DNA from 3 places in the Rhodococcus sp. Z13_19A genome. Region 2 is predicted to be linked to each of the others. Evidence: riboswitches for the same ligand, from Rfam matches in the RefSeq annotation. Region 2 holds a riboswitch; each other region holds the start of a gene.

Region 1 (2,189 bases), on a different contig from region 2:
CAACGACTTCCCCATGGGCAAGTACGACGTCACGGTGATCATCACCGCCCTGGTGCCCGACGAGCTGATCGAGTGGACGATCTCCGGCACCATCCAGCCGCCCATCCGGCACCTCTACGGCTACCGGCTCCAGGCCCGCGAGGGCGGCACCCTGGTCACCTCGTACTACGACTGGAGCGAGATCGACGACCGCTTCCGCGACAAGGGCGTCTTCCCGGTGATCCCGGAGGCCGGGCTGCGCGCGACGCTGGGCATCCTGGCCCGCACCGTGGAGCAGCCCGCCGTCGCTGCCGGCTAGGCGCGCTGCGCCACCCTGGGGTTCGGCTCACGCTGAGCCGATTCGTTGTCTGCCGCCACCCAGCCTCGCTAGCCTTGCGCCACACCATCCAGAGCGACCGAGAGACCTGGCTCGTCGACGTCGCAGCAACCCCCCGCAGCACGCGGGAGTGGGTGCTAATGCCAGGACCGATGGAGGCAACTGTGCAGGCCCTGCCCACCCCGAGCATGATCCGACCCGCCTTCTCGTGCCGGCGGCACGTCGACCTGTGCCGCACCGCCGGCGCCAGCTGTCGGCCCGGCACCGCCTGACCCGGCTGATCGCCCTGCGCCGCTGAGCGCGCCCCTGCTCGCACCCCTTCCTGCGCCCCGCCCCGTGGCGGCCGGCGCTGCCCTCTTGCGCCCGAAAGGCCTCCGATGTCGTTCCCCCTGTCCCGAAGACGAGCACTCTCCGTGCTGGCCACCACCGTCCTGTCCGTCGTCCTCGTCGGCTGCAGCGCCGACGAGCCACCCGCCCCGGTGCTCGCCGCCGACGGCTCGATCGACCTGTCCGGGGTGACCCTGCACGTGGGCGACCAGGTGCAGTCGGTGCAGTCGGTGCTCAAGGTCTCCGGCCAGCTCGACGAGCTGCCGTACAAGGTGGAGTGGGCCAGCTTCACCGCCGGACCGCCGCTGCTGGAGGCACTCAACGCCAAGGCGATCGACCTCGGCAGCGTGGGCGACAGCCCGCCGGTGCTGGCGCAGGCGGCCGGCATCGAGGCACGGATCGTCTCGGTGGAGGAGCGCGACAAGGCCAACGACTTCCTGCTCACCCGGGACGGCACCGGCATCCGCACGGCCGCCGACCTCAAGGGCAAGAGCGTGGCGGTGGCCAAGGGTTCCAGCTCGCACGGCCTGCTCATCGGGCTGCTGCAGCAGGCGGGGCTGTCCCAGGACGACGTCACCGTGCGCTACCTCGCCCCGCCGGACGCCCAGAGCGCGTTCGCGGCCGGGCAGGTGGACGCCTGGGCGGTGTGGAACCCCTACTACGCGGTGGCGATCGCCAGCGCCGGGGCGAAGGTGGTGGCCGACGGCACCACGCTGTCCACCGGCTACACCTACACCGTCGCCTCCACCGCGGCGCTGGCCGACCCCACCACGGAGGCGGCCATCAAGGACTTCCTGGTGCGGCTGGTCAAGGCGCGTGCCTGGGCCGCGGCGCACCCCGACCAGTGGGTGCCGGTCTACTCCCAGCTGACCAACCTCCCGGCGGCGGTGGCCACCGCCACCTTCGACACCTCCCGGGGCCGGGCGATCCCCATCGACGACCGGGTGATCGCCCGCCAGCAGGAGCTGGCCGACCGCTTCGCCGCCGTCAAGCTCATCCCCTCCGCACCGAAGGTCCGCGACTTCTTCGACGACCGATTCAACGCCGACGTCACGGCGGCCCAGCCGTGACCGCCACGACCGTGCGCCCGCCGGCGGCTCCCGCGGTGACCTCCGAGGCCCCCGCGGCGGCGGGATCCGCCCACCCGCGGCGACGGCTGCGCGCCGGCTGGTTGTTGCGCCTGGTCAGCCCGCTGCTGCTGCTCGCGCTCTGGCAGGGCCTCAGCAGCGCCGGCGCGATCTCCGAGCGCAAGCTGTCCTCCCCGCTGTCGGTGGTGGACGCCGCGGTGGAGCTGTGGCGCAACGGGCAGCTCTCCGACGCGGTGGGCATCTCCCTGCAGCGGGTGCTGGTCGGGGTCGGCCTGGGCCTGCTGACCGGGGTGGTGCTGGCCCTGGTCTCCGGCTTCTCCCGCCTGGGCGAGCTGGCGCTGGACCCACCGCTGCAGATGCTGCGCACCGTGCCGTTCCTGGGGCTGGTGCCGCTGTTCATCCTGTGGTTCGGCATCGGGGAGCAGCCCAAGGTGCTGCTGGTGGCCCTGGGCGTCACC
Region 2 (2,189 bases):
CACCACCACCGCCGTGGCCGCCCTGCCCGCCCTGGCCGACGAGCACGGCACCAGCGAGGAGGTGCGGGTGCGACTGATCCGCGACTACGAGGAGCACCTGCGCCTGGTCGACGCCACGACTCCGGTGCCCGCGGAGCAGGCGGACCGCGACAGCGAGGTGTTCGAGGCGTCCGCCCAGGAGTCGCCCAACAGTGCCGACGCCGTGGCCGCGCTCGCCGTCGCCCGCGACGCGCCACGCACCCACAACGAGGAGTACACGCGGCTGCGGCTCGCGCTGATGGAGCGCAAGCGGGAGGTGCTGAACCAGCTGCGCCGCGACGGCGTCATCGACGACACCGTGGCGCGCCGGGTGCAGGCGCGGCTCGACATCGAGGAGCTGCGCCTGGCCGGTGTCGACCCTCCCGACTAGCGGTTGGCTCAGGCCCACCAGCGTGTGACCGCGACGCCGTCGAGGGTGACGAGCTGCAGCTCGGTCGCGCCGGGATCAACCAGCGCCGACACCGGCTCGGTGGCGCCGGGTGGCTCCAGCAGGCACGGCGTGGGGCCGTCGCTGCTGCAGGGGAACCACAGCCCCGCACACTGCAGCACCGTGCCTGCGCGCACGATCTTCACGGCCGGCCCGTGCGTCCCCACGGCGGCGCGCAGCCGCCAGGGGTGGTGGTGCCACCACCGCAGCAGCGAGCCGTCGCGGCACTCGATGAGCACGTGGTCGCCGTCGAAGCCCACCACCGTCGCCCAGCGGCCACGCGAGCGGTACTGCCGCGCCATGATCCAGTGTGGCTGGTGTCCGCTGCGGTACGTCCGGCACGGTCCCACGCCTGGCAGCTCGACGTTGCGCATCGCCGTCATCTCCGATCCATCCTTGGCCGCGCCGGGTGCGCGGCCCTGTTCTTCCTGCGGAAGCACCCCGGGGGAGAGGGTTGCTGGACAGCCAGCCGCAGGGCTTGACGCTGTCACTCGGGAACGGGCTGGACTGTACTGCCGATCGCCGACACAACGGGTCGCCCTCGACGCTCGCCGCAGTGGCGACTCGTGACGATGCACGCCAGGCTGGAGAGGTCGCTGTCGGCGACACGAGTGGCGGTGCCCAACTGGTCATTCGGGCGCCACGGTCTGGGCACTACGCTGCCCGGGTGCCAGTCTCCGAGATGAGTCCCGTCAAGACCGATGCGCTGGAGCTGGCGTCCGGCAAACGACGGACATCGCTCAGCGAGGGCTTGGGCGGACACGACAACTCGCTCGGCATCATCCGGCTGGTTCTCGCCTCGTTGGTCATCTTCTCCCACGCCTTCCCCCTCGGCGGGGGGGAGGACCCGATGCTGCGGTGGAGCCGCGGTCAGGACAACCTCGGCGCCATGGCCGTGCTCGGGTTCTTCGCCATCAGTGGCTACCTGATCACCAAGAGCGGTGCCGGAAGCGACATCGTGCGGTACCTCTGGCACCGGGCGCTGCGCATCTTGCCGGCCTTCTGGGGTGTGCTGCTGGTCAGCGCACTGGTCGTGGGCCCGCTGATCTGGATTCGAGATGGCCACGACCTGGCCAGCTACTTCCAGAGAGCTGACGGTGGCCCTGCCACCTACCTGAAGGCGAACTGGGACCTCACCATCAACACGTGGGGCATCTACGACATCTTTGCGGGGACGACGCCCTACGGGGACACGGTGCACATGTCGGTCTTCAACGGGTCGGTGTGGACGCTGACCTACGAGTGGACGTGTTACCTCATCATTGGCGTGTTCGTGCTGTTCGGGGCCCTGGGCCGGGCGAAGTTCCTGGTGCCGCTGCTCACCGCGGTCTTCCTCGCCATGCAGGTGATCCGCACGGAGCTTCCCGCCCACGCGCACGTGCTCGGCTCGTACTTCGGCGACCGCTACCACGTCACGCTGCCGCTGATCTTCTTGTACGGCGCCTGTCTCGCGCTGTACTCCAAGCGCATCCCGCTCGACGACCGTCTGGCCGCGGTCTGTGGAGCGACGGTGGTGCTCACCGTGCTTCTGGGCTGGTTCGGTCTGCTCGGCTACCCCGCCCTGGCCTACTTCCTGATGTGGCTCGCGGCACGCCTTCCCGCTGCGCTCCGCAAGGTGGGTGCAACGAACGACTACTCCTACGGCATCTATCTCTACGGGTTCGTCGTCGCGCAGGTGTTGGCCTACCTCGGCGTGCACCGGTGGGGCTACCTGCCCTTCTCG
Region 3 (2,189 bases), on a different contig from region 2:
AAGGTGGCCGTCACCGGTGCCGCCGGCCAGATCGGCTACCAGCTGCTCTTCCGCATCGCCAGCGGGGCCATGCTCGGCCCGGACACCCCTGTGGCACTGCGCCTGCTGGAGATCCCCGACGCCGTGGGCGCCGCCGAGGGCGTGGCCATGGAGCTGGAGGACTGCGCCTTCCCGCTGCTGCGCGGCGTGGACATCTCCGACGACGCCAACGAGTCCTTCGCCGGGGTCAACGTGGCCATGCTGGTGGGCTCGCGCCCGCGCACCAAGGGCATGGAGCGCGGCGACCTGCTCTCCGCCAACGGCGCCATCTTCACCAAGCAGGGCCGCGCGCTCAACGACAACGCCGCCGACGACCTGCGGGTGCTGGTGATCGGCAACCCCGCCAACACCAACGCCCTCATCGCGATGAGCAACGCCCCGGACGTGCCGGACGAGCGGTTCACCGCGATGACCCGGCTGGACCACAACCGGGCCATCGCCCAGCTGGCCAAGAAGACCGGCGTCCCGGTGCTGGACATCGCCAAGATGTCCATCTGGGGCAACCACTCCGCCACCCAGTACCCCGACCTGTTCCACGCCGAGGTGGACGGCAAGATCGCCGCCGATGTGGTCAACGACCAGCAGTGGCTGGAGAGCGACTTCCTGCCCACCGTGCAGAAGCGCGGCGCGGCCATCATCGAGGCCCGCGGGTCGTCCTCGGCCGCCTCGGCCGCCTCGGCCGGCATCGACCACGTGCACGACTGGGTGCACGGCACCCAGGCCGGCGACTGGGTGTCCATGGCGGTGCCCTCCGACGGCTCCTACGGCGTCCCGGAGGGGCTCATCTCGTCCTTCCCGGTGACCTGCTCGGGCGGGCGCTACGAGATCGTCCAGGGCCTGGAGATCGACAACTTCTCCCGCGGCAAGATCGACGCCTCCGTCGCCGAGCTCACCGAGGAGCGCGACACCGTCCGCGAGCAGGGCCTGCTGGGCTGAGCCCCGCCCACCCCACACCTGTTACGCGCGAGACGACGGCTCCGCTAACATCTCTGCCAGGTCATGAGTGCCAGCGCGTAGCCCCGGCTTGCTGGACGGCAACCCTCCATCCGCGGTGGGGTGCCCCGGGTGATGACCGGGTCGATCGGAGCAACGTCCGGTCGTCAAGCGCGGGCCCGTCGCACGACTGGCCCCCCGTCTGTCGGAGGTCTCGCCATGTGTAGCGACTGTTGACCACCCAGGAGATCGCCCGCGGCCCGCTGGCCGCGCTTCCCTTCCCCCACCGGGCGTGGACGACGCCCGCACCTTCTTGGAGCTGACTGACCCGATGAGCGACCCCACGACTTCCGATCCCGCTGCTTCCTGGAGCTTCGAGACCAAGCAGATCCACGCGGGCCAGGCCCCCGACCCCACCACCGGAGCCGTCGCGCTGCCGATCTACCAGACCACCGCCTACGCCTTCCGCGACACCGACCACGCGGCGGCGCTGTTCGCCCTGGCCGAGCCGGGCAACATCTACAGCCGCATCATGAACCCCACCAACGACGTGGTGGAGCAGCGGCTGGCCGCCCTCGAGGGCGGTGTGGCCGCGCTGCTGGTGGCCTCCGGCCAGGCCGCCACCACCTACGCGCTGCTCAACGTCGCCGAGTCCGGTGACCACGTGGTGGCCAGCCCGAGCCTCTACGGCGGCACCTACAACCTGTTCACCCAGACGCTGCCCAAGCTCGGCGTGCAGGTGTCCTTCGTCAGCGACCCGGACGACCTCGAGGAGTGGCGGGCCGCCATCCAGCCCAACACCAAGGCGCTCTTCGGCGAGACCATCGCCAACCCGCGCAACGACGTCCTCGACGTCCCCGGCGTGGCCGAGGTCGCCCACGCCGCGGGCATCCCGCTGATCGTGGACAACACCGTCGCCACCCCGTTCCTGATCCAGCCGCTGGCCCTGGGCGCCGACGTGGTGGTGCACTCGGCCACCAAGTACCTGGGCGGCACCGGCACCACCATCGCCGGCGCGGTCGTGGACGGCGGCACGTTCGACTGGACCAGCGGCCGCTTCCCCGGCTTCACCACCCCCGACCCCAGCTACAACGGCGTGGTCTTCGCCGACCTGGGCGCCCCGGCCTACGCGCTGAAGATGCGCGTGCAGCTGCTCCGCGACATGGGTGCAGCGCTGTCGCCGTTCAACGCCTGGCTGATCAACCAGGGCCTGCAGA

What was found. A riboswitch is a leader RNA that binds a small molecule or an ion and turns the genes downstream of it on or off. The one in region 2 is predicted to bind S-adenosylmethionine.
Region 1: it holds a riboswitch for S-adenosylmethionine, as region 2 does, so the genes downstream of both, AC3YNX_RS00490 (ABC transporter substrate-binding protein) here and AC3YNX_RS15690 (hypothetical protein) in region 2, are expected to answer to the same signal.
Region 3: it holds a riboswitch for S-adenosylmethionine, as region 2 does, so the genes downstream of both, AC3YNX_RS00840 (bifunctional o-acetylhomoserine/o-acetylserine sulfhydrylase) here and AC3YNX_RS15690 (hypothetical protein) in region 2, are expected to answer to the same signal.

What each region holds. Positions count from the first base shown of each region.
Region 1 is NZ_JBYUNN010000001.1:100,476-102,664, forward strand. Features, by position in the region: gene AC3YNX_RS00485 (SRPBCC family protein) at 1-298, shown strand, start outside; SAM riboswitch class I at 380-475, shown strand; gene AC3YNX_RS00490 (ABC transporter substrate-binding protein) at 730-1,713, shown strand; gene AC3YNX_RS00495 (ABC transporter permease subunit) at 1,710-2,189, shown strand, end outside.
Region 2 is NZ_JBYUNN010000004.1:154,729-156,917, forward strand. Features, by position in the region: gene AC3YNX_RS15685 (Na+/H+ antiporter) at 1-409, shown strand, start outside; gene AC3YNX_RS15690 (hypothetical protein) at 418-849, opposite strand; SAM riboswitch class IV at 854-965, opposite strand; gene AC3YNX_RS15695 (acyltransferase family protein) at 1,134-2,189, shown strand, end outside.
Region 3 is NZ_JBYUNN010000001.1:168,634-170,822, forward strand. Features, by position in the region: gene AC3YNX_RS00835 (malate dehydrogenase) at 1-975, shown strand, start outside; SAM riboswitch class IV at 1,035-1,152, shown strand; gene AC3YNX_RS00840 (bifunctional o-acetylhomoserine/o-acetylserine sulfhydrylase) at 1,304-2,189, shown strand, end outside.